DNA from 3 places in the Ruminococcus sp. RTP21484sp1_RTP21277st1_D2_RTP21277_210401 genome. Region 1 is predicted to be linked to each of the others. Evidence: predicted binding sites of a transcription regulator. Region 1 holds the regulator's gene; each other region holds the start of a gene.

Evidence for each region. Region 1 encodes HrcA, which represses chaperone genes, less so after heat shock. Its sites were predicted from a motif close to TGTTAGCACTCNNNNNNNNNGAGTGCTAACA; they were not measured.
Region 2: the regulator HrcA is predicted to act here: its motif matches at 4,945-4,975, upstream of AB5706_RS08010 (Hsp20/alpha crystallin family protein).
Region 3: the regulator HrcA is predicted to act here: its motif matches at 9,352-9,382, upstream of htpG (molecular chaperone HtpG).

What each region holds. Positions count from the first base shown of each region.
Region 1 is NZ_JBCOMJ010000002.1:38,747-48,988, forward strand. Features, by position in the region: gene dnaK (molecular chaperone DnaK) at 1-1,777, opposite strand, end outside; gene grpE (nucleotide exchange factor GrpE) at 1,893-2,555, opposite strand; gene hrcA (heat-inducible transcriptional repressor HrcA) at 2,572-3,612, opposite strand; gene AB5706_RS01435 (LOG family protein) at 4,056-4,598, opposite strand; gene AB5706_RS01440 (chromate transporter) at 4,690-5,259, opposite strand; gene AB5706_RS01445 (chromate transporter) at 5,256-5,831, opposite strand; gene uvrB (excinuclease ABC subunit UvrB) at 6,082-8,070, shown strand; gene AB5706_RS01455 (glycoside hydrolase family 43 protein) at 8,223-9,812, opposite strand; gene AB5706_RS01460 (QueT transporter family protein) at 10,228-10,242, shown strand, end outside.
Region 2 is NZ_JBCOMJ010000009.1:21,110-31,351, forward strand. Features, by position in the region: gene AB5706_RS07985 (ParA family protein) at 1-525, opposite strand, end outside; gene AB5706_RS07990 (hypothetical protein) at 556-732, opposite strand; gene AB5706_RS07995 (DUF6075 family protein) at 719-1,192, opposite strand; gene lysS (lysine--tRNA ligase) at 1,412-3,454, opposite strand; gene greA (transcription elongation factor GreA) at 3,467-3,949, opposite strand; gene AB5706_RS08010 (Hsp20/alpha crystallin family protein) at 4,344-4,811, opposite strand; gene AB5706_RS08015 (hypothetical protein) at 5,013-6,047, opposite strand; gene AB5706_RS08020 (metal ABC transporter permease) at 6,486-7,331, opposite strand; gene AB5706_RS08025 (metal ABC transporter ATP-binding protein) at 7,328-8,041, opposite strand; gene AB5706_RS08030 (metal ABC transporter substrate-binding protein) at 8,038-9,111, opposite strand; gene AB5706_RS08035 (Fur family transcriptional regulator) at 9,123-9,542, opposite strand; gene AB5706_RS08040 (L-lactate dehydrogenase) at 9,771-10,242, shown strand, end outside.
Region 3 is NZ_JBCOMJ010000015.1:83,896-94,137, reverse strand. Features, by position in the region: gene AB5706_RS11535 (dihydroorotate dehydrogenase) at 1-588, opposite strand, end outside; gene AB5706_RS11530 (dihydroorotate dehydrogenase electron transfer subunit) at 585-1,367, opposite strand; gene pyrF (orotidine-5'-phosphate decarboxylase) at 1,378-2,304, opposite strand; gene AB5706_RS11520 (dihydroorotase) at 2,351-3,646, opposite strand; gene AB5706_RS11515 (cold-shock protein) at 3,967-4,167, shown strand; gene AB5706_RS11510 (hypothetical protein) at 4,461-4,718, opposite strand; partial or broken gene AB5706_RS11505 (DUF6783 domain-containing protein) at 4,794-4,940, opposite strand; gene AB5706_RS11500 (DUF6783 domain-containing protein) at 4,878-5,030, shown strand; gene AB5706_RS11495 (DegV family protein) at 5,014-5,853, opposite strand; gene AB5706_RS11490 (DUF5721 family protein) at 6,047-6,550, shown strand; gene AB5706_RS11485 (sporulation initiation factor Spo0A C-terminal domain-containing protein) at 6,556-6,945, opposite strand; gene htpG (molecular chaperone HtpG) at 7,213-9,279, opposite strand; gene AB5706_RS11475 (hypothetical protein) at 9,471-10,242, opposite strand, start outside.

The sequences.
Region 1 (10,242 bases):
CGCCCTGTGGGTTCTGTGCTTCATACATCTTTGCGAAAAGCTTCTGAGCACTTTCCATCATCTTCTCCTGAGCAGCTTTGATCTCAGCGACCTGAGCATCTCCGATCTCATCTGTATTTGCATATTTAGCAAGAATATCTTTTAATGCATTTAAGTCAGCCTCTACGGAAGCTTTGTCATTTGCATCCAGTTTATCACCTGCTTCTTTCAGTGCATTCTCAACCTGGAATACCATGGAGTCTGCATTGTTCTTTGTATCAATTGCCTCTTTACGTTTCTTATCCTGAGCTTCGAACTCAGCAGCTTCTTTAACAGCCTTGTCAATATCAGACTCGGACATGTTAGAACCAGCTGTGATTGTAATATGCTGCTCTTTACCTGTTCCAAGATCCTTAGCAGATACATTTACAATACCGTTGGCATCGATATCGAATGTAACCTCAATCTGCGGAACACCACGACGTGCTGGCGGGATTCCATCCAGACGGAACTGTCCAAGGGACTTATTGTCTTTCGCGAACTGACGCTCACCCTGTAATACATTGATATCTACAGCGGTCTGATTATCAGCTGCTGTGGAGAAAATCTGGCTCTTCTTGGTCGGGATTGTTGTATTTCTCTCGATCAGACGTGTTGCAATACCACCCATTGTCTCGATAGACAGGGAAAGTGGAGTAACATCAAGAAGAAGGATGTCACCTGCACCAGCCTCACCTGAAAGCTTACCACCCTGGATAGAAGCACCAAGTGCAACACACTCATCTGGGTTCAGGGCCTTGCTTGGCTCTTTGCCAGTTAACTGTCTTACTTTATCCTGTACAGCCGGGATACGTGTGGAACCACCAACCAGAAGCACCTGTCCAAGATCAGAAGCAGTAAGACCTGCATCAGAAAGTGCACGGCGAACCGGCTCTGCTGTTTTCTCAACAAGATCGTGTGTAAGTTCGTCAAATTTAGCTCTTGTAAGGTTCATATCAAAATGCTTCGGTCCTTCAGCTGTTGCTGTGATGAATGGCAGGTTGATATTGGTTGTTGTTGCGGAAGAAAGCTCTTTCTTAGCTTTCTCAGCAGCTTCTTTCAGTCTCTGAAGAGCCATCTTATCGTTGCTTAAGTCAACGCCCTCTGTTCTCTTGAACTCAGAAAGCATATAGTCTGTAATTCTCTGGTCAAAGTCATCACCACCAAGACGGTTGTTACCAGCTGTTGCCAGAACTTCGATAACTCCATCACCAATCTCAATAATGGAAACATCGAATGTACCACCACCAAGGTCATAAACCATGATCTTCTGCTCTTTCTCATTGTCAAGACCATATGCAAGAGCTGCAGCTGTAGGCTCGTTAATGATACGTTTTACATCAAGACCTGCAATCTTACCAGCATCCTTGGTTGCCTGACGCTGAGCATCATTGAAATATGCCGGAACAGTGATAACTGCTTCTGTAACAGACTCTCCAAGGTATCCTTCAGCGTCTTTTTTCAGTTTCTGAAGAATCATAGCAGAAATTTCCTGTGGGGAATATTTCTTATCGTCGATTGTTACACGGTAATCTGTACCCATCTCTCTCTTGATGGAAGAGATTGTTTTCTCTGCGTTTGTTACTGCCTGACGTTTTGCAGGCTCACCTACCAGACGCTCACCTGTCTTTGTGAATGCTACAACAGATGGTGTTGTTCTGGATCCTTCTGTATTTGCGATAACGGTTGGCTGTCCACCTTCCATAACAGCTACACAGCTGTTTGTTGTGCCTAAGTCAATACCAATGATTTTTCCCATGATAATTTTCCTCCTGTTTAAAAATTCATGGTTGCTGTCCATTACACGAACAGTAACATTTATACTTTGTTTTTAGAAAATGTCGATGAAGTTTGATTCTCCAAGCTGCTCTCTGTCAATTAGCAACTTTTACCATACTGTGTCTTACAACGAAATCCTTGTAAGTATATCCCTTCTGGAATTCCTCTACGACGATGTTCTCGCCAACGGATTCGTCCTCCACATGCATCACTGCATTATGCAGATTCGGATCAAATTCCTTGCCTACAGCTTCGATTGGCTTCACGCCCATCTCATCAAAGGCTGTCATCATCTGCTTATAGATCATCTTCATGCCTTCTGCAAATGGATCATCCTCCGGTGCCTGTGCAAGACCTCTTTCGAAGTTATCCACGATCGGAAGCATTTTTTCAACGATGTCCCTGGCACCGATGATGTACATGCTGGATTTCTCCTTCTCCGTTCTTTTACGGTAGTTATCGAATTCAGCCATGCTGCGCTTCAGTCTGTCTGTAAGCTCCTCGACCTGCTGTTCAAATTTATCTTTCTCTTTTTTCTTCTTGCCGAAGAAAGAAGTTTTTGTCTTGGTTTCCGGTTCCTTCTGAGATTCTGCTTCCTGATCTGGCTGCTCAGTTTCTTCTGTCTGTGCAGGCTCTTCGGAAGTCTCCTCTTCTGCTGTCTGGGCTGTATCTGCTGCCTCTTCTTCGCTTCCGTCTGTTACCGGAATGTCAACTGCTTCTTCCTGTACTTCGGCTTCTTTATTCATTTCTTCTGACACGCTTTCAACCGCCTTTCTAGGTTTTCTTATTTACCATTTCGTCAAGCTGGACTTTTAATTTCTTTAAGCTGTCCACTACATTCTCGTAATCCATTCGCTTGGGACCGATAATTCCAATAGTTCCACGCATTCCATCTCCCAGCTCGTAAGTAGCTGTGACCACACTGCAGTCTTTCATGGTACGTACCGGAACTTCATCCCCGATGTATACCTGAACTCCTGTGTTCTCCGGATCTCCCATTTCCTCACGGACCATATCCGCAAGTTCCTGCTTATCCTCGAAAGTGGAAATCAGCTCACTGGCTCTGGATGTATCTGCAAGCTCTGGATACTTAAATATGTTGGTCGCTCCCGATGTATATACTTTCATATCTTCTTCGTCCACGTGAATCGTAGCTGCAACTGCGTCCAGCACATCTGCAACCACACCGCTGTGGCTACCCGCCTGTTCTTTCAATCTGGCGATCATGCCCAGATTAATATCCTGGATGGGTACGCCGTTCAGGTTCGTGTTAAGAAGAAGATTCAGCTTCAGGATCGTCTGGTCATCCATCTCCTCATCAATATTAATGATCTGGTTCCGAATGACATTACCCTCACATACAACTACGGCAATCAGCTGCCGCTCATTGACTCGTGAAAGCTGAATGAACTTCAGGGTGCTTCCCTTATACTGGGGAACCGCAACCATAGCCGCATAATTGGTATTCGTGGCAAGAACCTTCGCCACCTGCTTGAGCACCTTATCCATCTTATCTGATTTCTCAATCATCAGATCACGGATTTCTGCGATCTCGGCTTCCTTCTCCCTGGTAAGCTCATCTACATAAAGGCGATAGCCTTTATCTGATGGAATTCTTCCGGCTGAGGTGTGGGGCTGTACGATGTAGCCCATATCTGTCAGGTCGGACATCTCATTTCGGATGGTAGCAGAGCTGACATTCAGATCCGGATACTTGGAAATAGTTCTGGAACCTACAGGCTCGCCTGTTTCCATATAAGTTTTGATGATTGCTTTCAGTATTTTCCGTTTGCGCTCATCTAATACTTCATCCATGAAATATCTGCTCCTTCCTGAAAAGCAGACGGTCAAACCTGATTCTGATTTCCGTCTGGCTTCTTCGAATTCCTTTTGTTAGCACTCATTATTTAGGAGTGCTAACATCTATGTTCTTAAGATACACCTCAGTATTCCTTTTGTCAATATTTTTTACAAATTTTTTTCATCTTTTTTGATAGTTTTTACCCTATACTTTACCATTCCGGCTAAATTCTCCTTACTGCAATACCTTTTGGGGTAACAAAGATACTACCAGGTATCTGCCAACGCAGTCTTATGTTTGCTGCCGCATAAATGAAAAAGATGCCTTGAGAAAATTCCCCCTGGCATCTTCTTTCCTGTATAGTAATACCGCCCATAGGCGACATGTCCGTTTTGTAACTGTTCAGTACCTTCACAGTTCTACGTTTCGCAAAACAGTACCTGCTGAATTGCAGCCTCTATTTTTTATAATTTTCCAGATAGTCAAGAACTGCCGCCGGCTCATCCAGAAAAACTACCAGATCCAGCACGGAAAAATCCATGAATTTCTCTTCTGCTGTATACTCCAGCAATGCTTTCATCTTGTCATAATATCCGTCAATGTTATACAGCACAATTGGGCGGTCAATACGTTTCAGGCTTTTCAAGGTAAAAATCTCAAAAAATTCCTCATAAGTACCAATTCCGCCAGGCGCTACGATCGTAGCATCTGATTTTTCTTCCAGAAGTTTTTTGCGCTCTCTCATATTCTCTGTGAAAATAAATTCCGTACATTTCTCATACAGAACTCCCGGCTGGTCAAAAAAGCGGGGAGCGATTCCAAGTATGTAACCTTTTTCTGCTGCCACGCCTCTGGCTGCTGCTCCCATCATTCCGGTAGCTCCGCCTCCAAACACCAGACCATGACCTCTTTTTCCCATTGCTCTTCCAAGCTCTTCTGTTTTTTCATAATAAATATTTTTAAGCAGCGCACTTGAAGCACCATATACACATATGTTCAATCTGTTGTCCTCCTTATTTTTCTTCTAAACACAGGTGATGCCCACCTGCGGCAGCACCATATGCGAAAGTCAGCTGGCATATCTTTTCCAGTCAGCTTCCGACAGCCGCGCAAAACACCATATTGGCCACACCGCACAAAACCATCACCAGAATGGGATTCATTTTATATTTTCTTAAAAGCACCAGTGCGGCAGTAAAGAACACCACCATTCGAATGCATATGTTTTCCCGAAACAGTTCCACTGCACCATTTATAAAAAAAGATGATACTAAAATGGTAACTCCTGCCTTGGCGATCATTGCCACAACCGCCGGGCGAAGGGATGTGAGAGTTCCCTGGAGAAGGGACATTTTCCGGTATTTCGTGTAAATATATGCCAGCAGGGTTACAATTATACAGGAGGGTAAAATACAGCCAAGAGTAGCCACCACTGCGCCCCCAGGACCTGCAATCCTGGTTCCTACAAAGGTTGCGGAATTTACTGCAATAGGGCCAGGAGTCATCTCTGCAATGGTCACAAGGTCCGAAAATGTTTCCATGGAAAGCCAGCCATGCATAGTCACTACCTGTTCCTGTATAAGAGGCATTGCTGCATATCCGCCTCCAAAGCTTAATGCACCGATCTGAAGGAAACTGAAAAAGAGCTGAAGATAAATCATTTTTTCCTGCCCTCCTTCACAAGCGTACGCGCAAATCCAAATACAGCCACAATAAGTATTATATAAATAATGTTCACCTTCAGAAAATAGCTTGCACAAAAACTGATGACCATAATAATCACATTTACCCAGTCTTTTGACTTCGCCACGTTTTTCCCCATGTCGTATACCACGGAAATGATCACAGCACCTACGCCGGCAGTCATGCCTTTCAAAAGAGCTGCTATATAATAATTAGAGCAGAATGCATCATAAAACAAGGAAATCAGGGACAGGATCACCATTGGCGGAATAATAGCCCCCAGAACCGACAGCAGCATTCCCGGTATTCCCCCAAGCTTGTATCCCACCACAATTGCTCCGTTTACCGCGATTGCTCCTGGAGATGACTGTGCGATTGCCACCAGATCCAGCATTTCTTCCTCATCGATCCAGTGATATTGATCCACAAATTTCTCTTTCAATAAAGTAACGATCACATATCCGCCGCCAAAAGTAAACGTACTAAGATATAACGAGGCAAAAAAAAGCTTTCTCAGCACATATCTTTTATTCTTTTGTTTTTCTTCCATTTCCGGCACTCCTAATAATTCTGCATGATTTCTGTGCATCGCGAAGCGTGTTACTGGTCAGGTCATGAACAATCACGCTTTTCTTTTTTAAGATAACGCACTATAGGTATATCTGTCAATTAAAGTTTTGGAATGCTTCTGGCATTTCAGAGGGCAGAACAAATATTCGATTCTGCTGTACTTTTATAAAAAAGGATGCTATACTGGAAACAGTTAAAGCGTGTTTGATTTTATAAAAGAAAGGACTCATATGGATCATTTTGAATTACATTCCGAGTATAAACCAACCGGCGATCAGCCACAGGCTATTGAGAAACTGGTAAAGGGATTTAAAGAGGGAAATCAGTTTGAGACGCTGCTTGGTGTCACCGGCTCTGGTAAAACATTTACTATGGCAAACGTTATCCAGGCGCTGAATAAGCCTACTCTGATCCTGGCCCATAATAAAACTCTGGCAGCGCAGCTGTATGGTGAGTTTAAAGAATTCTTCCCTGAGAACGCAGTGGAATATTTTGTTTCCTATTACGATTATTACCAGCCAGAAGCATATGTGCCTTCTTCTGACACTTATATTGCTAAGGACTCTGCGATCAATGATGAAATTGACAAGCTCCGTCTTTCTGCCACTGCCGCCATGTCAGAGCGAAAAGATGTTATTATCATCTCTTCTGTGTCCTGTATCTATGGATTGGGTTCTCCTCAGGAATTTCAGGACATGATGATTTCCCTGCGTCCTGGCATGACTAAGGATCGTGATGAGGTTATCCGGGAGCTGATCGACATTCAGTACACCCGAAATGAAATGGACTTCCACCGAAGTACCTTCCGCGTCCGTGGCGACACTCTGGAGATTTTTCCGGCTAACAGCTCAGATACCGCTGTCAGAGTGGAGTTTTTCGGAGATGAGATTGACCGTATCTCTGAGATTGATGTGCTCACCGGAGAAATCAAATGTCAGCTTGCGCACATCGGTATTTTCCCTGCTTCCCATTATGTAGTACCAGCGGAGCAGATTCAGAAAGCAGCCATTGCCATTGAAGAGGAATTAAAAGAACGGGTAGACTACTTTAAAAGCGAAGACAAGCTTCTGGAAGCCCAGCGTATCTCCGAGCGTACCAACTTTGATATTGAAATGATGAAAGAAACCGGCTTCTGCTCCGGTATTGAGAACTATTCCCGTCATCTTTCCGGACTGGAGCCAGGGCAGCCACCTTATACTCTGCTGGATTATTTCGGGGATGATTTTCTTCTTATTATTGATGAGTCGCACAAGACAGTCCCACAAGTTGGCGCTATGTATGCTGGCGACCAGAACCGTAAACAGACATTGGTAGACTATGGTTTCCGTCTGCCCTCTGCTAAGGATAACCGCCCTCTGAGTTTTGAAGAATTTGAGAATAAACTTGACCAGGTTTTGTTTGTATCTGCTACCCCGGGAGATTATGAATACGACCATGAGCTTCTCCGCGCCGAGCAGATCATCCGTCCTACCGGTCTTCTGGATCCGAAAGTGGAGGTGCGCCCTGTAGAGGGACAGATAGACGACCTGATTTCTGAAATAACGAAAGAAACCTCCAGAAAAAACAAAGTGCTGATCACAACTCTCACCAAACGAATGGCCGAGGATCTTACCCAGTATATGAAAGATGTGGGAATCCGTGTCCGTTATCTTCATTCGGATATTGATACCCTGGAGCGTGCAGAAATCATCCGCGACATGCGTCTGGATGTATTTGATGTGCTTGTAGGCATTAACCTTCTGCGAGAAGGACTTGATATTCCTGAGATCACTCTGGTTGCTATTCTGGATGCAGACAAGGAGGGCTTCCTTCGTTCTGAGACTTCCCTGATCCAGACCATTGGCCGGGCTGCCCGAAACAGCGAAGGACACGTTATCATGTATGCAGACGTGATGACGGATTCCATGAGAAATGCCATTGAGGAAACCAACCGTCGCAGGGAAATCCAGGAAGCCTATAATAAAGAGCATGGAATTACTCCTACTACTATTAAGAAGGCAGTCCGTGATCTGATTGCAGTTTCCAAGTCAGTTGCTGAAACTGAAGTGAAGCTGAAGAAGGATCCGGAATCCATGAGCAAAAAAGAGCTGAAGAACCTAATCTCCCAGTTGGAAAAACAGATGCGCCAGGCTGCTGCAGACTTGAACTTCGAGCAGGCAGCAGAGCTGCGTGACAAAATGATCGAATTGAAGAAAAATCTTGCAGATGCGGAAAAGTAATCCTTCGATTTCTCCATGCATTTTGCCAGTCAGATTTGGCACAATTTACAGGATTCTCTGCCTGCAGCGGATCGCCTCCGGCCACATTTATATTTGCGCCGCAGTGCGATCCTGCCCGGCGGGGATTTCCGTTAACCTTGATTATTCAGCAATTAATTTTTATTTATCTTCACTGAAAAATTTCTAAAATGTCCTTCCGCATTTTCTGAGAACATTCCGATATAAGTTCCTGTAAAACTCATGTACATGGTTCCTTCTGTAGCCAGCCCTGCAGTAGCGCCGCTTCCCAGCTTCTCATAGTATTTTCCATCTTCGCTGTACCAGAAATCATATTCCAGAGGATTACCGATAATACGAAAATGAATATTTTCCCCAGAGGATACTACTTTCTCAGCTGTTCTTGCAAACATATCATGAATATGCCTGGAAAGACAAACCTTGTACTGTCCGTCCTCTCTGGTTAAGTAAATTTCATAATGATAAAACTGATTGTAGAATGTCCCCAGTCCCACTCTTTTATTTAAACCTTTGACGTTGCTGTCTTGGGAAACCAGACAGGAATCTGAAAAATTTTCTTTCAGACTCACCACAACATCTGCCTCAACATCAAATTCCTTCTGCTTGATTCCAACCCAGGTCGGAGTATCCATATCATTTAAAGTTACGCTTGTTCCCTTCAAAATAAGCTGTCCGGCAGCGGTATCCCGCACATAATTCTCCATATGCGGAGTTCGAACCCAGTTATAATGCAGGCTGAATTTCTCTTCCGAAAAATTATCTGTAAAATTCCGGCATATCGGCTGCACCTGATTACCTGGAAGTGGTCCCTCCATCTCCAAATCTATTCTTCCATTATTTCCAACAACCGGCCAACCCTCTTCATTCCAGATTACAGGGCTTAAAAATGTCTCTCTTCCAAGATGGTGAAGTTTCAGACCTCGCTGTGGAGTACAAGAGGGACGAATTCCCAGACAAACCAGCCACCAGTTTCCATTCTGATCAACTTCCAGATCTGCATGTCCGGTACAGGCAATAGATCCATCTGGATTATCCCTGTGGCTGAGAATCGGATTATGGGGACACGCCTCATACGGTCCAAATGGAAAATCTGCTCTTTGCATGGTAACCATATGTCCATATTCTGTGCCTCCCTCTGCAAGAAGCAAATAATATTTTCCATTCAGCTTGTAAATATGTGGTCCCTCCGGACAGATTCCGCCGCAGCCATGGCTGATACAAACACTTTCGGACAACTTTTCCCCTGTGTATGGATTGATTTTGCACATAAAAATTCCGTCTCTGTCATCTTCATCTCTGGAAGTAGAGGCGAAGTAAACATCTTCGCCATCAAACAACAAAGTAGGATCAATCCCTCCCTGATCAATCCATACCGGCTTTGACCATTCCCCGTAAATATCGCTGGTATGTACGATCAAATGCCCCTTATGTGACACATTGGTAGTGGTCATAAAAAACTCACCGTTATGGTAACAGAGCATCGGCGCATAAATTCCGCCTGACGGCCGAACACCGTCCAGATAAAGCTGCTCTTTATCTCTCAGACAGTAATTGATCAATTCCCAGTTCACAAGATTCTTACTGTGGTAAACCGGAACTCCGGGATAGAATTCAAAAGTTGAATTTACAAGATAAAAATCATCCCCGACTCTACAAATCGACGGATCTGGATTGTAACCGGAAATAATGGGATTTTTGTATTTTTGTATTCTGATATCTGACATGTTTTTTCCTCCTGACCTGCAAACCGACAAATGCGGTTCTCTTCATAAGATATCTACAGATTACTATGATTCAGAAGGAATAACAACCCTAAAAACTTTTGCTGTATTACAGGAAAAGTTGTATAAACGGCACTGTAAATATGGGTAAATGTGGGTATGCTCCGAACATTTTGGGAATAACCTCTTGAAAACCGGAATTCTATATGTTATACTGATACCCGTTGAAAAGCCCTGAAAAATAAGGTCTTAAGCGGCTTTTCCGCCGATTCCCGGCGTAGGTCATATACCTTCTGGTATATGCCTCCGCGGCATTCGTCAAATGTCCATGCAAGCATGGCCGCTTGACTCATTGCAGCGCGAAAATGAATCGAGTGTTCGTGACCTTCCACTCGTAAAACAAAACTAAAGGAGACAAATGAATATGAAAAAC
Region 2 (10,242 bases), on a different contig from region 1:
TCTGTGTACCCGCCCTATTGTCTTAATAAGCTGCTGTAACCCTTTAACCGGAAGATAAGCCGCTTCTACCGGAATCAATACCCTGTCAGCCGCCACCAATGCGTTAATGGTAATCATACCAAGTGAGGGCATACAGTCAATCAGGATATAATCATACTGTTTTTTTATCCCACATATATACTGCCGCAATACCATTTCCCGACTCATGACATTCACAAGGGAAGTCTCCAATCCTGCAAGTTCAATATTGGCAGGGATAAAATCCACCCCTTCTTCATGATGGATAATTCCTTCTCCCGGCTCCGGTTCCTTGTCATTGATAAGTTTTTCCATAATATTGACCAGTGTCTCATCCAGCTCGTCCGGTTCCTGAATCCCAAGACTGACCGCCATGCTTCCCTGTGCATCTGCTTCAATCAGAAGCACTTTTTTCCCTTCCCTTGCAAGACCGATTCCTAAATTCACACAGGTAGTTGTCTTTCCGACACCACCTTTTTGGTTTGCGACTGCGATTACTCTACACATACTTTCTTCCTGCCTTTCTCCTGTCATGCTTTACTGCATGGTATTTTCTCTTTTCTCTATTTCTGCGTATACACGAAAATATTTGTTTGTTCCTTTATTTGCAAACGGTTTCGATACTCCAAGCACCCGGATTTTCGGGTGCTGTTCCAAAAGTTTCCCAAACCACTGTATATCCTTAACTGTTCCCTGTAATCTAACCTTCAGCATATGAATCCTCCCAATCCCGATAAAAACAATACTCCGGATAACGGATTTTGACTGCCTCCCAAAAGTACCTTGCATAGCCACAGCAGAATAAATCACTGACCGAATATTCCCTGCATTCATCTACCTGTCTGTCACTGTCTCCTTCATAATCATAAACACTGGGAGTACCGTCACAATATAGGTTAAATGCCAGCCGTATAATCCTTACGCTGCCGCTTGTCTGCCAGCCTTCATGCAGGCATTCCGTTTTCACGTATCCTGTCTTAAAATCGTATATCTGTTCTGCGTTTTCTCTTGTATCCCGGTCAATTCCAAGACAATACACCAATGCCTTGTGGTATACATCCTGATATCTGCACTTTGGCAGATAGGTGTAATAAAATTTTTCGTGCTCCTTATTTTTGAAAGTAATTGTGCGAGTAGTATCTTTACCTGCTCTTAACGCTGTGTTATTTGCCATTTTAATTTCCTCCTGTTTTTTTGTACATGACCGTAACAAAAAAGACACTCTTCTAAAATTTCTCTTAGAAAAGTGTCCTCATAATGTAAAAATATTGATTTCATTTTGCATGGACTATTTAAAATCATTTATTATAGCCCATTAAGGAGGTTTTATTTGTCGTACCTTTGTCGTACTCTACATCAAAAAGCCTACATTTTTTAATCCTTTATCGGATTTTTAATACAGCTTTGCACCAGCCGGAATATGTTCATCTACCATCAGTAAATGTAATCCCTCTCTTCCGTCTTCCTCGTGTACTGCTGAAATCAGCATACCTTCGGAATCAATGCCCATCATCTTTCTCGGCGGAAGGTTTACGATTGCAATCGCTGTTTTTCCTACCAGTTCTTCCGGTTCATAATACTCGTGAATACCGCTTAAAATCGTGCGTTTACGGTCTGTTCCGTCATTCAGAGTGAACTTTAAAAGCTTCTTACTCTTCGGAACTGCCTCACACGCTTCAATCTTTACGGCTCGAAAATCTGACTTGCTGAAAGTGTCAAAGTCAACGTTTTCTTCAAAAAGCGGTTCGATTTTTACATTGGAAAAATCAATCTTCTCAGCAGGTTTTTCCTCTGCTTTTACAGCCGGTGCTGCCTGTGCCGCATTGTTTGCTTCGTTCTTGGAAGCGCCCTGTGACTTCATTGTCGGGAACAGCAACACATCACGAATAGCCTGGCTGTCTGTCAGAAGCATAACAAGACGGTCGATTCCGTATCCGATACCACCTGTCGGCGGCATACCGATTTCCAGCGCATTCAGGAAATCTTCATCTGTATGGTTTGCTTCTTCATCACCAGCATCTGCAAGTGCATCCTGCGCCTTGAAACGCTCACGCTGATCAATCGGATCATTCAGCTCGGAATATGCGTTACACATTTCCCATGTATTAATGAAAAGCTCAAAACGCTCTACCTTGTTTGGATCAGAAGGTTTCTTCTTAGTCAACGGAGAAATCTCGATTGGGTGATCCATAATAAATGTAGGCTGAATCAGCTCTTTCTCACAATATTCTTCGAAGAAGAGATTGATAATATCGCCTTTCTTGTGACGCTCCTCATACTCGATATGATGTTCGGCAGCAAGCTTCTTGGCAGCTTCATCATCTGCAACCTGGTCAAAGTCAATTCCTGCATATTTCTTGATCGCATCATTCATGGTCAGACGCTCAAATGGCTTTCCAAGATCAATCTCGATACCATTGTAAGAAATCTTGGTGGAACCGCAGACCTTCTCTGCCAGATAGCGGAACATGGATTCCGTAAGTTCCATCATTCCTTCATAATCTGTATATGCCTGGTAAAGCTCCATCAGTGTAAATTCTGGATTGTGACGGGTATCAACACCCTCATTACGGAATACACGGCCAATCTCGTAGACTCTTTCAAGTCCACCAACGATCAGTCGTTTCAGATAAAGTTCCAGTGAAATACGAAGCTTAACATCTTCATTCAGTGCATTGTAATGTGTCTCAAATGGTCTGGCAGCTGCACCACCAGCATTGGAAACCAGCATTGGAGTCTCTACTTCCATGAAGTCACGGCCAGCAAGGAAGTTTCGGATCTCTTTAATGACCTGAGAGCGCTTGATAAATACGTTCTTGCTCTCCTGGTTCATGATCAGATCTACATATCTCTGACGATAACGCATATCTGTATCTGTCAGTCCGTGGAATTTCTCCGGAAGGATCTGCAGGCTCTTTGATAAAAGAGTCATTTTCTCTGCATGAATAGAAATCTCACCAGTTCTGGTTCTAAATGCAAAACCTTCCAGACCAAAGATATCGCCAATATCAGATTTCTTAAAGTCTGCATAAGAATCTGCTCCGATAGCGTCTCTTGCAACATATACCTGAATGTTTCCCTGTAAGTCCTGGATATTGCAGAAAGAAGCTTTTCCCATGACTCTCTTGAACATCATACGTCCAGCGATTGCCACATGGACCGGGCTGGCATCCATAATACTTCTTCTCTCTTCGTAATCGTTCTTCTGAACTTCCTTCGCCTGCTCTTCATCAAGACCTGTTACATCCGGCTCTGTACGATCCTTCAGCAGCTCTGCTTCGTGTGCCTCATAAAGGTTCTTTACTTCCAGTGAATGATGGGTCTGATTAAATTTTGTTATCTGAAATGGATCCTTGCCATTCGCCTGAAGCTCTGCCAGTTTATCACGGCGGATTTTCAGAAGCTGATTCAGATCCTGATTCTTCTGTTCTGCCACTTTTGTGCCTCCTTAAATATTACGCTGGATTTCCAGCACTTTGTACTTCATGATACCGGATGGCAGCTCTACTTCTACAATATCACCTGTGTGTGCGCCCATAAGAGCCTTTCCTACAGGAGATTCGTTAGAAATCTTGCCTTCCAGGCTGTTTGCCTCTGTGGAGCCAACCAGCTTCAGTTCTATATCTTCGTCGAATTCGAAGTCATGTACTCTTACTTTACATCCTACACTGATCTTGTCAAGATCTACTTCGTCCTCAACTACAACCTCAGCGTTCTTCAGGATTTTCTCAATTTCTTCAATACGCGCTTCGATATCTCTCTGCTCATCTTTAGCTGCATCGTACTCTGCATTCTCGGACAGGTCTCCCTGCTCTCTTGCCTCTTTGATCTTACCTGCTACTTCTTTTCTTTTTACTACCTTTAAATCATGCAGCTCTTCTTCCAGTTTTTTAAGTCCTGCATAGGTTAGTAAGTTCTTCTTTTCTTCCATTATAGCCTTACTCCCTTTCATTCCGGCGGCTTGTCGCCCCGTATCATACATTTCTTATATGCTGTTTCTCCCGGAAAATTCCATTACTATAAAAGTCCTGAACAAAAAGCTGCAGAAATATACCAACCACAGATAACATTCATGCGCCAAACAGTCCACTTTTATAATTGTTAATGCCTGCAGAAGCAGACATTTCATTACCCAAAAGGGTACAAATTCACTAGGATATTCACAGTTTCACCATTATAGCTAAATCAACAGGCATTGTCAAGACAGAAAAATAGCGAACAAATGTAAAAAAAGATGCCGCAGAACCACCATTTTCCGTGATTCTGCGGCATCTTACTTCTTAATTATGCTATTCTCTCAGAATGTGCTTCTGAAGGGGGAAAAGTTATCCTTCAATGGCAATGTGTTTCTTCTCTTCCACTGCTGGTTTCGCTTCTTTCTTCGGAACAAACAGTTTCAGAATGCCATGTTTAAACTCAGCCTTAATATCCTCCTGCTGAACGTCCTCGCCTACATAAAAGCTTCTGCTGCAGGCTCCTGCGTAACGCTCCCTGCGGATATAATGACCGGATTCTTTCTCCTGCTCATCTTTGTCCAGACCTTTCTCAGCGCTGATGGTCAGATAGCCATTCTCCAGGGAAGCCTTAATCTCATCTTTGGTAAATCCTGGAAGATCGACTACCAGCTGATAACCGTTATCCATTTCCTTAATATCAGTCTTCATAACGTGGCTGGCTCTCTTGCCATAAAGCTTCTTCTCGGTATCTTTCATTGCTTTATCATCATAATAGAATGGAAAATCATTAAAGAAATCATCAAATAAGTTCTCTCCAAAAATACTAGGCATTAACATAAGTCATCTCTCCTTTTTATATATGCTGTTTACCTTGTTTCTTGGAACTCGGGTGGCAGGGAATTCATAAAGCCTTTCGCTTTTGCTTTCTTTTTATCCCCTTCCTTTGTTCTAGTTGTAATATAGCACCTATTATTAGCACTGTCAAGAGGTGAGTGCTAATTTCACATTTTTTTCACATTTTCCAATTTTTCTATTTTCCTACAGCATTTCCCTCAGCTGATAATTTGTATACACCTGTTCATAATCATATTCCGAATCATACCTGGTAAGTGTCACCATAGGATCTGCACCTGGAATGATCTGGTAGCTATAGGAAACTTCGTAATCCTCATCTATAAATTTCACAGCCCCCTGGTTTTCAGAGCCTTCTGTGATTTCCGTCCTGTAAGCTGTGAAAACACGTCCGCTGTTTATGTCGTTTGCCATGGCTGTCATAACTTCGGGCAGATTTCCAAGATCCTCATTTATCGTAAACTGATTCCAGCGGTCTATCAGAACTGCACCATAGCATTTATCGCCATACTCACTGGTGGCCTCTCTCCAGCAAATGTTGATATAGTTATCATCCGTTATCCTGTAGCTTCCAACATAGTCCCTGGGATCATAATATTCATCTCCTGCCCAATGAGCTGTAAAGGTTCCATTGTCCTCATCCAGGGAAACTTCATAATCTTTTTCCAAATTCGCAGCCCCAAGATAGCGGGCAATGATCTCCTCCGGATTGTCTTTTTCTGGATGATAAATGTAGGGATTCTCCTTTGGAATCTTAGCCTTTTCACTATCTTCCAAATCGTCCAGATTATCCAGGCTCTGAGCTTCTCCTGTCTGCACCAGTTCACGTCCAAAAATCACCTGGGTATCCTCATCTAAGCTCCCCACAAACTCTCCGTCCACCGTATCAAGATAAATGTCTCCTTCCTCCAGGGAAACAAGTATTTTCCCATCCTCCAGTTTCCATGAGACCTTCAGAATTTCTGCCGAGTCTGGCTCCTCACTATTGTAGGACATTTCCATGTAAGCACTTCCGTCTTCCATCAGCCTCATTTCCAAATATTGGTTTAAATATTCCGCTACATTGTGGCGTTCACTGCTTTCGTCAGAATATATTACATAATTGGCATACCAGATGCCCATATAGTCCTCCGGATTTTCGATTTCTGCATGGGCAATAGCAGGAAACAATGCGACGGTTAACATTCCGGTAAATACTGCAGCAATTATTTTTCTTTTCATAAGCACCCTCCCTGAATCATATAATTTTTCTGAAAAATATAATTTCAACTTTGCAGCCAGATACAAAACAGTAACCAGAAATTTTTTCTACAACTGTATCATTCTGCTGTAACTATATTATAAGAAATTTACCCAGGAAAAAGCACTATACTCTGGTTAGTATTTTTCTCATTTCCCATATAAAAAGAATCCTGCTTGCAGGATTCTCCGCCTGCGGCGGGGCCGCCTCGAGCGACAGCTATCCTTCCGCCGCAGTGCGCTCCTGCCCGGTAGGACTTTTAATATAATAGGCAATTCCAATAGAATTTCCTATTACATTAAAAAGGCGTCCCTTGCAAGCTGAACCACTTACAAGAACGCCCTGTACATCGAATATTAAATAACTGCCATATTAACTTGTCAGATTTTCAGACACGCTCTACCACTCTATACCATATTCTATCTCTCTAAAAGCTTCCCAACCAGGCTTGTCACCAGAAACGCCGCAATATCTACAGCCACAATAGTAGACCCTACCGGCGTTCCGCCAAGAATGGAAACAATAATTCCAAGAAATGCACACAACACGGATAAAATCGCCGAACAGATAATTACAGCGCTGAATCGTTTATAGATTCTCATTGCCGACAGTGCCGGGAAAATGATCAGAGCTGAGATCAACAAGGATCCCACCAGGTTCATAGCCAGCACAATGATCACTGCTGTGATCACCGCAATCAGAAGATTGTACATATCCGTCCTGGTTCCAGTGGCTTTTGCAAAATTTTCATCAAAAGTAACCGCAAATATCTTATGATAAAATACTGTAAACAGTGCCACAACAATAACAGACACCACCACACACAGCCACACCTCAGCTGTGGTCAGGGTCAGAATTGATGTAGAACCAAACAGGCTGCTGCACACATCTCCGGAAATATTAGAGCCTGTGGAAAACACATTCATCAGCAGATAGCCAACTGCCAGGGCTCCGACCGAAATCATAGCGATTGCCGCATCTCCTTTGATCTTTGTACTCTGTCCTGTACGAAGAAGCAGCACCGCACAGATCACAGTTACCGGCATGACAAACAGCATATTGTTGCTGAAATTCAGCACTGATGCAATGGCCATAGCTCCGAATGCCACATGGGACAGTCCGTCCCCAATAAAGGAAAATCGCTTCAGCACCAACGTTACCCCCAGAAGAGAGGAGCAAAGTGCAATAAGCACGCCTACGATCAAAGCATACCACACAAATGGATACTGGAAATAAAATGCCAGTTTTTCAAAAATTCCGCTCATGCTTTTCCCTCCTCTCCAGCATCCACAAGCCTCTTTCCAATCTTGCTTTCCAGATATTCCTCTTTTGTTCCGAAGAAAACCTTCTGTCCAATATGCAGCACATGACTTGCATAAGTCGCTACTTCACTGATATCGTGGGAAATCATGATGATGGTTACTTGGTCTTCTTTATTTAATTCGTTGATAATCTGGTACATATCCGCAGTTGCAACCGGATCCAGGCCAGAAACAGGCTCATCCAGAAGGAGGATTTTCCTTGTGGCGCAGAGAGCTCTGGTCAGAAGCACTCTCTGCTGCTGCCCGCCGGACAATTGTCGATAACAACGGTCAGCCAGATCCGTAATCCTGGTTTTCTCCATCAATTCGTGGGCTTCTTTTTTCTCTGCTTTATTGTAAAAAGGACGAAGTCCCATTCTTCCCAGGAAACCGGACATCACAATTTCGTCTACCGAAGCAGGGAAGTCTCTCTGAAGTGCAGTCTGCTGTGGCAGGTAGCCAATCTCGTTGATTTTTAAATCGTCTCCCAGAATGATACTGCCGCTCATAGGGCTCTGAAGATGAAGAAGGGTTTTCATCAGTGTGGATTTCCCAGAGCCGTTTTCTCCTACGATACAAAGGTAATCACCGGAATTTACGCTGAAATTCAGCCCGGACAAAATCGCTTTTCCTTCATATCCCAATGTAAGGTTCTCGCAAGTAATCAGACTCATAATGCCTCCTTCAGAATCTGGAGATTATTTTCCATGATGGAAAGGTATGTGGTTCCCTCTTCCACATCCTTTGTTGTTACGGACTGCATGGAATTTAATGTCAAAATCTTCTGATCCTTAGTGTTTGTATTTTCAATTACTGTTTTCGCTACTTTCTGATCGGAATTCTCGATGGTGAGAACAGCCGGAAGGTTCAGCTCATCCAGCTTGCCAGCCAGAAATGTGATGGTCTCGAAGCTGGCATCTGTTTCTGCGGAACAGCCGGCAAATGCAGCGTAGTAAGTAAGATTGTAGTCGTCAATTAAATAGCGGAACGGGAAACGATCTGCAAAAAGCAGGGTTTTTGACTGGGATTTCTCCACTGATGTCTGGTATTCCTGATCGAGAGCTGCCAGTTTTTCTTCGTAAGCCTCGGCGTTCTGCTGATAAAGCCGGGAATGCTCCGGATCGGCATCAGCCAGACTACTGGCAATGGTGTCGCAGAATAGAGACGCATTTTTCAAAGACAGCCAGACATGCTCATCGTATTCCAGATCATCATCGTGGGTATGCCCTTCTTCGTGAGTGTGGTCGTCTTCATCCTGCATCCCCTCTACAAGCTCTTCTTCCTTCACCTGGTCTCCCAGCACGTCCATCAGGTTGATTGCTTTTCGGTCTGGGTTTCCGGCGCCCTTCAATGCATCGGCAACCCAGGAATCAGACTCACCGCCTACATAAATAAACAGGTCACAGGTGGATACTTTCAAAATATCTTCCATGGTAGGCTGGAAACTATGCATGTCTGTTCCGTTACCCAAAAGCAGGGTAAGATCAACATTATCAGCCTGGTCGCCCAGGATTTCCTTTACCCAGTCGTATTCTGGAAAAATAGTGGCTACAATCTGGAGCTTCTGACTATCTGATCTGGCATTTTCCTGTTCGCTGCCATTTACCCCGCTCTGGCTTTCCGCCACACTGGAATTGTCAGTTCCTGCCGCCGCACCTGCACCGCAGCCTGCAAGAAGGCAGGCAGTACCTATTGTGGCAGCTGACATAAATAGCCTTTTGAATTTATTTTTTAATTTGTGCATGTTCAACCTCATTATTTTCCTCTACACTCCTCACAGATTCCATAAAACACCGTCCTGGTAAAATCCCACTGAAATCCATGGTCTGTCAGCATATGCTCGCCCAGATGTGTCATTTCCCCGCATTCCAGATGAATCACCTTTCCACACTTCTCGCATTTGCAATGAAAGCATATATGTTTATGACAATGCTCATCATGTCCCAGATACTCGAAGCATGCACTGCTGGTGCCGTCTACCACATATTTGGCAACCAGTCCCTGCTCCACCATCCGGTCAAGCTGGCGGTACACCGTTGTGGTTCCGATAGAAATCCCCTGACTTTTAAAGTATTTACATATATCGCTGACTGTAACATGTTTTCCTTCCATAGAGCACAGATAATTCTCCAGCTCTGTAATCTGTCTGGTACGATATTGTGCTTTTTCGCTCATTTCCCGCGCCTCCAATTTAAAAATCATTTTCATATTATAGCAGATTCTTTTTCAAAGTCAATATGAAAATCGTTTTCATTTTTGTCACTCCGTATTTTTTACAGTGCAATCAAAAATTCTCTTGTTTCTGCAGCACACAAGTGCTATTCTTATTCATAAAACAGACATGTCGTCTATCGGTGACATCACTATATATGAAAGTTTACGTTTCTAAAGGAGCCTGACATCATGGAAAATATAAGTTATGGAAAAATTGTTCTGATCGGCGCAGGTCATGTGGGATCTGCAATTCTGGACTCTCTTCTGCGAATGAATCTTGCAGATGAGATCGTTGTCATAAACAGAAATGAAAAAAAAGCATTGGGAGTCGTACTGGATGCCAGCCACACCACCGCCTTTGCATACAGTGCCAACGCAAACATCCGGGTGGGTACCTACGAGGACTGTAAAGACGCCCAAATTATCATCAACACCGCAGGTCCCAGCATTCAGCCAGGCAATTCCCGTGACCGCATGGTGCTGCTGCAGACCAATGTACAGGTGATGAAAGAGATCATGACACAGATCACCACTTACACCCGTTCTGCCATTATTATCAATGTTTCAAATCCAATGGACATTCTTACTTATATTGCACAGAAGGAATTCAACTATCCCCGAAATCTTCTGATCGGTACCGGTACTCTTCTGGACACCGCCC
Region 3 (10,242 bases), on a different contig from region 1:
CATTCCGGTAATGGTGTTAATAAGGGAAACCACATCTGCACCGCCTGCTTCTGCTGCCCTTGCCATCTCTGTAATATCTGTTACATTAGGACTCAGCTTCATAATCACCGGCTGTCTGGCATATTTTTTTACTTCTCTTGTAATGGCCTCCAGAGCCTTGGGATTCTGTCCAAAGGCAATGCCGCCTTCCTTTACATTCGGGCAGGATACATTGATCTCCAGCATATCTACAGGCTCATTTCCAAGACGTTCCACAACCTCACAGTAGTCCTCTGTGGTCTTTCCGCATACATTTACAATGATCTTCGTATCGAATTTCTTCAAAAATGGAATATCTCTCTCACAGAAAACATCGATTCCAGGATTCTGAAGACCGATAGCATTCAGCATTCCTCCTGTGGTCTCTGCTACACGGGGTGTAGGATTTCCAGGCCACGGCACATTTGCCACGCCTTTTGTCACGACTGCACCAAGATTATTCAGGTCTACAAATTCACTATATTCCGCACCGGAACCAAATGTTCCAGATGCAGTCATTACTGGATTTTTCAGAGTCACTCCTGCAAGATTTACGCTCATTTTGCTCATAACTCCACCTCCGTACTTCTGAACACCGGACCGTCTTTACATACGCGCTTATTGTGTACATGAGAATGGGCATCCGTTTCTGTGGACTGGCATACACAGCCAAGGCAGGCACCGATACCACATGCCATGCGCTCTTCCATGGAAACCCAGCAGGGGATTCCCTTCTCCAGTGCATAGGCCTTGATGGCGCGAAGCATAGGCTTAGGACCACAGGCAAAAATCACGTCTGCTTCCAGGTCATTCTCCCGGATCGCATCCATTACATTTCCTTTGGTTCCGGCAGAGCCGTCTTCTGTTGCAATGTATACCTCACCATTTTTTTCAAATTCCTCATTTAAAAACAGCTCATCACGATAGCCAAGAACTGCAATCTTCTTAGCATCCAGCTGCTTCATGGTCTCCAGCATAGGCGGAACACCGATTCCTCCGCCCATAAGGAATACCCTCCTGCCAGCAGCCTCTTCCAGTGGAAATCCATTTCCAAGAGGTCCAAGAAGTTCAAGCTGTGCACCTGCATGCAGTCTGGAAAAGCTTTCTGTACCTGTTTTCGGACCTGTTACACGATAGACAAGGCGAAGTGCACCTTTTTCTTTATCAATTTCACAAAGACTGATAGGGCGTGGCAGCAGTTTGCTTCCATCCTGTGTATAAACGGAAACGAACTGTCCCGGCTTCGCATTCCCTGCAATGGTCTTTGTCTGAATCCACATGCTGTAAATGTCTTTTCCAATACATTCCTGGCTGAGGACTGTACAGGTTTCTTTTACCTTTGTACCCATTTTCTTCCTCCTAGCGGTTCTCAAGTGCAGTGCTGATGTCAAGAATCATGTCTTTCACTGCCTGACGGGAAGCATCTGCATAGTTCGCTTCACCAAACTTAGCGTATTTCTCCTGCTTGTAAGCTGCAATAATTCCTCTGGAGGAGTTTACGATAGCGCCAAGACCATCTTTGTTAAAGAAATGTACAAGATCTGCACCCTTACCACCCTGTGCGCCATATCCTGGTACCAGAATAAAGGTTTTTGGCATAAGTTTTCTTAATACTTTGCCCATTTCCGGATAGGTAGCACCTACAACTGCGCCTACATAGCTGTAACCGTCTCCCATAAGCTCATCTCCCCATTTGGCAACTTTCTCACCAACCCACTCATAGAGAGGACGTTTTTCAATTATTCTGTCCTGGAACTCACCGCTGGACGGATTGGAGGTCTTAACCAGAACAAAAATTCCTTTTTTCTCTTCTTTACAAACATCCATGAAAGGCTTCACTCCGTCTGTTCCAAGATATGGGTTTACAGTTGCAAAATCCTCATTAAATGGAACATAAGTCTTGCTTCCTACCTGAACCTTTCCAAGATGTCCGACGGCATAAGCTGCAGATGTGGAACCGATATCACCACGTTTAATATCTCCAATTACTACAAGGTCTTTTTCCTTGCAATAATCTACAGTACGCTTGTAAGCCATAAGTCCCGGAATTCCAAACTGTTCATACATAGCGATCTGCGGCTTCACAGCAGGAATCAGATCATATGTGGCATCCACAATTCCTTTATTGTACTGCCAGATTGCTTCTGCAGCACCTTCCAGAGTCTCTCCGAATTCCTTAAATGCAGCTTCCTGGATCTGCTTCGGAATATAATTCAGCATTGGGTCAAGGCCTACTACAATAGGGGCTCCTGTTTTCTTGATATTGGCAATAAGTTTGTTGATCATGGGTGTTTCCTCCTTAATATGTTTTCCTGGAAATTTCATTTTTTTCTTATTTAGCAGCAGAATCCTTGTACACAATCTTACCATCGCAAATAGTGTATAGAATCTTTCCTTTCACCTCTTTGCCCTCAAATGGTGTATTTTTGCCTTTGGAAACAAAGTCCGCTTTGTGAATGGTATATGGATTCTTAATGTCCGCGATTATCACATCTGCCGGATGTCCTTTCTGTAAGGTTCCACATGGCAGGTTCAGAATCTGAGCCGGATTGTAGCTCATCTTCTCTACAAGCTGGGAAAGAGTGAGGATTCCAGTCTCTACAAGAGCGGTGTAACTAAGTGCAAAGCTGGTCTCGATTCCCACAATTCCGAAAGCTGCGGTTCTCATGGAACCGGTCTTGTCTTTCTGGGTGTGTGGGGCATGATCAGTGCTTATCACCTGAATGTAGCCCTCCTTCAGACCTTCAATCAGCGCATCCACATCTTTTCTGGTACGGAGAGGCGGATTCATTTTATAGTTTGGATCATCTCTTTCAATATCATCAGATGTGAGTATAAAATGATGGGGGCAAACTTCTGCGGTTACATTCTCAACGCCTTCTGCCTTTAACATTTTCATCATAATTGCAACACCTTTTGTAGAACAGTGGCAAAGGTGCAGCTTAGCGCCTGTCTCAATGGCAAGCAAAGAATCTCTTGCCGCAATGGTATCTTCTGTGGAATTGCAGATTCCCGGAAGCCCAAGGCGTTTGGCGTTTTCATCCTCATTCATGCAGCCGTTTCCACGAAGAGACATATCCTCACAGTGGTCAAAGATAGGAAGTCCGGCTTTCACGGCTTCTTCCATCGCCTGCTTGCAAAGGCTTGCTTTCATAACAGATTTACCATCTTCGGAAAGAACAGGTACTCCTGCTGCTGCCATGCCTGCAATATCAGAAAGCTCCTCCCCAAGTTCTCCCTTTGTCATGGCTCCTGCCTGGAGCACATGAATAGCGGAAACCTGCGCAGCTTTATTTTTCACATAGTTTGCACGGTCAGGGCTGTCAATAACCGGTGTGGTGTTCGGCATCGCCACTACAGTAGTCACACCGCCTCTTGCAGCTGCATGGGAACCGGTTTCAATGTCTTCCTTCTCCGTCTGTCCAGGATCACGAAAATGTACGTGAAGATCCACAAGGCCTGGCATTACTACCAGTCCCTTAGCGTCTATAATCTTGTCATCTTTATTCTTTGCTTCCAGCTTCTCTCCCACTTTTTGGATTACGCCGTCATCCAGATAAACATCCGCAATTTTATCAATCTGAGCAGCCGCATCCACAACACGTCCGCCTCGAATCAGAATACCCATTTGGTTCTCTCCCTTCTGGTATAACGTAAACTTTATCACAACCTATCATACACGAATTTTTTCATTTAATAAAGAGTTTTTTTCCCTTCCGGCATTTTTCCTTATATTTTCCACCCAATTATATTTTTTGTTGCACAATTTTAATTATCCTTGACTTTTTTTAGTTCAGGTTATATAATCAATCCATGTCGAAGATTATTTAATGTAAAATCACTAGTTTTTAGAGATTATATATTTACATGATATAGTCTGTAAAATCTGGTGATTTTTTTCGCCAGAACATCTTTTTAATTTTTTATTTTTTATGGAGGTAACTCAAAATGAACAAGGGCACTGTAAAATGGTTCAACGCTGAAAAAGGTTATGGTTTCATCACAGGAGAAGACGGAGCTGATGTATTCGTACATTTTTCTGCAATCAATGGTGAAGGCTTCAAATCTCTTGAAGAAGGCCAGGCTGTAACATATGACTTAACAGAAGGCGCTCGCGGAATGCAGGCTGCTAACGTTACTAAGTTATAATTGAAGCAACTGAAGCAGAAATTTCCCCTCGGAATCATATCCGGGGGGAATTTTTTATGTAATAAGAAATCTCCTCAGAATTTCCTATTATAAAAAAATCCCTATCTGGCAGGATTACACTGCAGCGGAAGGGTAAATATCGCCCAAGACGCCCCACCGTAGGCGGAGAGTCCTGTAGACAGGATTCTTTTTATTGTTATTATATAAACAAAATGGGGACAGATCCGAAATCCATCCCCATCTTTTTAAGCTACCTCAGGCAGTTTTTTCTTATATTTTCTTATATTTCATACTTATTCCGCCTCTGAATCTGCACTAAGTCCATTCAGATAAGAATCCAGTGCAGAAGTATCCATAACAGTCTCTGTCGTCACAGTCTCCTGACCTTCTGTAACCTTTCCGTAAACAGAATAACCAATCCAGCATACAGCAACCATACACGCAACAAGCGCTGCCAGTTTCTCAATAGTAAGGATCAGTTTCTCCTTTTTCATAATTTTCTCACGGTTTGCTTTTTCTGCTTTATAGGCATCTACTTTCTTCTGACTCATAGCCGCACGTCTCCTTTGGGATAAAATATCAACTTAGATGAGTATATCATATTTCCCAACAAAATGGAAGTATGTTCACTTACAGTTCACAAAAAACGCCTCGCGAAATGTTATCAGTGAATACGCTCTAGAGCATGTTTGAAAAAGGCTTTCTGCAAGATGTGCGTCATAATTTGTGGGAGATTTTGTCCGGATGAGGGCGCCGTAGCGGGCTACGGCAACCGAATTCGGACAAAATATACCGCAAAGTGGGGCGTGCAGATTGCGGGAATGATTTTTCAAACAGGCTCTAGCATCAGACAGCCACAATAATTCCTCCATCATTTGCATACATACTGCTGACACCGGCTGTGTCAAGAACCACAATATCAGCCAGCTTCATCTTCTCCTGGATGGCTTCTTTAAGCATATTTGCTTTCTTCGGGCTGTTGCAGTGGGAAATGGCAAGAATTTTGTTCTCACTGTTTTCTGTCACTTCCACAATTTTATCCACCATTTTCACAAGCGCCTTATTCATGCCTCGTGCCTGATCCAGCTGGCAGATCGTCCCCTCCGGAGTAGATCCCATGATCGGTTTGATCTTAAGGGCTGTTGCCACAAGCGCTTTCACACGGCTGAGGCGGCCATTTTTACGTAAGGTTTCCAGATTCTCCAGCACAAAAAAAGTGTGCTGTTCTTCAATATATTTATTCACAACGCTGACAACATCCTCAAACGGAAGGCCGGCATCTTCGCACTGTGCAATTTTCATTGCAATCAAAGTCTGCCCTATAGAAGCAGAACAGGAATTGAAAACATGAATCTGAACGCCTTTCTTCTCCTCATGAAGAAGACTTGCTCCAAGCACTGCACTGTTATAGGAACCACTGAGTTCAGAGGAAAGAGTAACGCAATATATATGTTCAGCTTCGCAGTCAAATGCCTTTCTGTAGCTCTCTGGCGACGGGCAGGCTGATTTCGGACATTCCGGGCAGGCGGCAACTTTCTGTAAAAAATCTGCCTGGTTAAATGTCTCATCATCTATTATATTCTCACTTCCAACAGTCAGTGTAAGCGGTACGGAAGCAAATCTTTCATCCTGTTTCCACTGCTCCAGAAGTTCTCCACAGCTATCTATCACAATTTTATAACTCAATTATATCGTCCTCTTTTCCGTAATATGTAGTTTTAAATACCACATCTATATTAACACATTACTATGTGTTTGAAAAGAGTTTTTTCTTCCATTTTCCCCCAAATTGCTTTATAATGGTTATTGTTCATCAGCAACTGATTTTCATATATTGATGTCGTCGACAGGCGACATGCCCTTTAGAAAGGAGGTCCCTATGCTCGCTTTAAAAATCACTGACCAGAAGAATTTTACCAATAAGCTTTTTCTTGGAGATACCTTCGATCTCTTCTGGCTAAACCAGGCAGAGATCATTACCAGCAATGTTTTTTCCATTGACGGCAAACTCCAAACTGATTTTTTCGATAATGATGAGCAGGAATTTTTAGCTTCCAGCCACCGTACATTCTCTCTCTGGAAAGAAGTAAAACCATTTTGTTATTCTGTTATCCGTGGAAAAAAAGCGCCTCTTTCTTTCAAAATCGTGCTTCAGTTTTCTCCGAACAAGACCGTTGCATTATTGCAGAGTTCTGCATTTTCACTTTCTCCCGAACTGATAACAGGTCTGTATTTGAATCTCCAATATAAGAATAAGACCTTGTTTTGTATTACCGGAACATCTATGAAAACCTTTCTTCCCGGTAAAGAACTGGACCACCTTTGGGAGCAATATGTGATGGATTTTTTTCATCGCAGCGGATTATCTGTAGAAGAAGTTTAATCCTGTCAGAATAGGTTCTCCATTAATTTTCCAATAGAGTTATTCTGGCATTCCACGTCTGGAACCTTGCTTTCTTTTTCATCTCCCAGATAAAAGGCGATCATATCTACAAATTCACTGTTGGTAGGTCTGTATTCCAGAGGATATCCGGCAATCTCTTCCAGTCTTTCCCGATGATTTTCCCAACATACATTTACAATTGTACGAATATCATGCTCAATATTAGATGGCTTGGATTTAAATTTCTTTGCAAGCCTTGGATAAATATCTTTTGTGATCTTCATTGGTCTTTCCTGAAATTCCATTGTCATGCGTATGGCTTCCGCCACAAAATAATATCCTTTATATTTCGATGTCGCACCAAGTTTGCGTATCGTGCCGTATACCTCTCTCATTTTTGTCCCTCCCACAATAAGTTATACTTCTGATTCTGCATCTGCAGTCAGCCCTTGATTTGCCTCTACATATAATACGAGTTAAATTTGCCTTTTTTAGCATTTTGAGACGAAAATTAAGAAAATTGTAATATTTTTTAGAGATTTCGAGATAAAATTCTATAGAAAAACAGAATAACAGGATAAACTTTTCCAATTTTTCATATAAAAAGGACAGGCGTCCTAAATGCAATACTCATTTATGCGTCTGTCCCTTTTTGTCATAACTTATTTTGTCAGCATAAGCAGAATTTCATTGCTTCTCTGAACAAATCTGGTCATCTCTTCCGGTGAAAGCTGTTTATGGCTCAGCATGGCAAGATCATACAGTTCCTCGCAAATAACCGGGGTCTTATCAGAATCCTTGTTGTCTGCTACAAACTGAACCAACGGATGTTTCGCATTCAGAACCAAAGTTTCCTGACCACCAAACATAGATGGATCCATGCCGTACATATTATACATCTTCATCATATCCTGCATACGACGGCTCTCTTCAGAAAGGGTCATCATAGCAGCAACTTTTTCATTTTTCAGATTCTCAACCTTCACTTCCAGTTTGTCATTCTTCAATGCATCTCTGAATACTTCTGTAAGAGTCTTGGAAGTCTCCTCGTCAGTAGCTTCCTCCCCACGCAGTTCTTCTGTAAGATCTGCATCAATTCTCTTAAACTGGATAGTCTGATTCTTCTGCTCCAGATGGGAAATAAAAGCGCTGTCAATATTGTGTTTCAGAATAACAGCATCCTTCTTTGCCTCACGGAACATGTTAATATACTGACTCTGCTGAACCTCATCTGTTACATAGAAGATAGTAGTCTTCTCAGGCTCTTTCTCGTCTTTCGCGCCGTCCTCTTTCTTCTCTTCTGTGGATTCAACAGTCTCTTCTGTCTTAGTCTCATCTTCTGGTTTCCTGTTCTCTTCGATGCAATCTTTCAGAGTCAGATATTTGCCATCAATGTTCTTGAAGAGGATATAATCATTCATCTTATCTGAGAACTTACTGTCCTTAATGCAGCCATATTTGATAAATGGACTGATATCATCCCAGTATTTCTCGTAGGACTCACGGTCTGTTTTACACATTCCGGTAAGCTTGTCCGCTACTTTCTTTGTAATATACTCGGAAATCTTCTTCACGAAGCCATCGTTCTGCAGTGCAGATCTGGATACATTCAGTGGAAGATCCGGACAATCAATTACACCTTTCAGAAGAAGCAGAAATTCTGGAATTACTTCCTTGATGTTATCTGCGATAAATACCTGGTTATTGTACAGTTTGATCGTACCTTCAATGGAATCATATTCTGTATTGATCTTCGGGAAGTACAGAATACCTTTCAGGTTAAACGGATAGTCCATGTTCAAATGAATCCAGAACAAAGGCTCCTTATAATCCATAAAGACTTTACGGTAAAACTCTTTATATTCCTCATCTGTACAACTGTTTGGATGTTTCATCCACAATGGCTCCGGATCACTTAAAGATACCGGACGTTTATTGATTTTTACTTTATCTTTTGCAGGAGATACTTCTACGACTTCTTTCTCACCTTTGTCATTCTCTTTCTCCTCAGTCTTAGCATCCTCGTGGATACGCTCTACAATTACATCATCATCACGAAGCTCAGCCTCATCAATAGTCTCATACTCCTGCGGTGCATTCTCTTTAGACAGATAGATATTTACCGGCATGAAAGAACAATATTTCTCAATAATCTCTCTCATACGATATTCGTTGGAAAATTCTGTACTCTCATCATTTAAAAACAGAGTAATTTCAGTACCAACTGTAGTCTTATTGCCTTCCTGCATATCATACTCTGTACCACCATCACAGGTCCAATGTACTGGAGCAGCGCCCTCTTTATAAGAAAGAGTATCAATATGAACTTCATCTGCTACCATAAATGCTGAATAAAAGCCAAGTCCAAAATGACCGATGATCTGATCATCCGTGGTCTTATCTTTATATTTGGAAAGAAACTCAGTAGCTCCTGAAAAAGCAATCTGTGTAATATACTCTTCCACTTCATCGGCCGTCATACCAAGACCTGTATCAATAAACTTCAAAGTCTTCTCTTCCGGATTCACAATAACTTGTACTTCAGCTTTGTAATCATCCGGAAGTGTGTATTCACCCATAACATCAAGTTTCTTAAGCTTCGTAATTGCATCACAACCATTGGAGATTAACTCTCTTGCAAAAATGTCGTGATCAGAATATAACCATTTCTTTATAATTGGAAAAATATTTTCACTGTTAATTGATAAACTACCATGCTTCTCAGCCATGCAGCTCACTCTCCTTTGTCTTCTTAATTATACAAACTATAGTAATACCAAACTGACTAAAAGTCAAGGAAAATTTAGCACTCATTTTAATTGAGTGCTAGTAGTTTTTATTAAAAGAAGGGAGACCATTTCTGGTCTCCCTCATTCGTTCTGCTCTCATTCACAATTACTGTTTATCTGAGAATCCACTATTATTTTTTCTTATTGCGGTAAACAAGTATTCCTGCAATTAATACAATCGCAACAATCAGAATAATTACAAATGGGAGGATTGGAGTATTATCCCCGGTCTTTACTGCATTCTTCTGATTTGCATCTGTTTTGTCTGCAGCCGGTGTCAGAGTCTGATTCGGTGCAGCATTTACAGTGAAATTAACCTGCTTGGTATCCTGTGTTCCAGTGTTTACCCAGTTGCTTCCATCAAACTGCTGCTGATTATATGTGACAGTCAAAGTATAATTTCCATTCTTGCCCATGCGGAAAGTTGCAGAATATGGTGCGCCGTCCCAGCTTCTTGCCTCAAGAACCTCCCAGTTCAGCGGCTGATATCTTACATCTCCCTTAATCGGATTTTCAATATCCATACCTGCGCCAACTGCAGTGAAAGTAATCTTGGTCTCTGTAGTATAGTTTCCATCGGAGCTGATTCCTGTGATACTGTTATTCCCTGCATCAGATACAATCGGTCCACGGCTTACAGTGACATTAACAGATACTACAAGGCTCAGGTTATCCGGATTGGTAACACCGTCTGGAAGAGCAGCAGTACCTTTCACAGAGAACTTCTGTGCTTCTGTACTGTTCTGATTATATGCACTGCCCTTTACATCCCATTTTACAGAGGCATTCATATCGCCCTTGTTTGTAGTAATCTTAACAGTAGATGGAAGCTGCAGTCCAGCTGCTGACTTCTCAACCCCGTTTGCCAGACTGATATCAGATACTTTGCCTACAGCTGTAAGC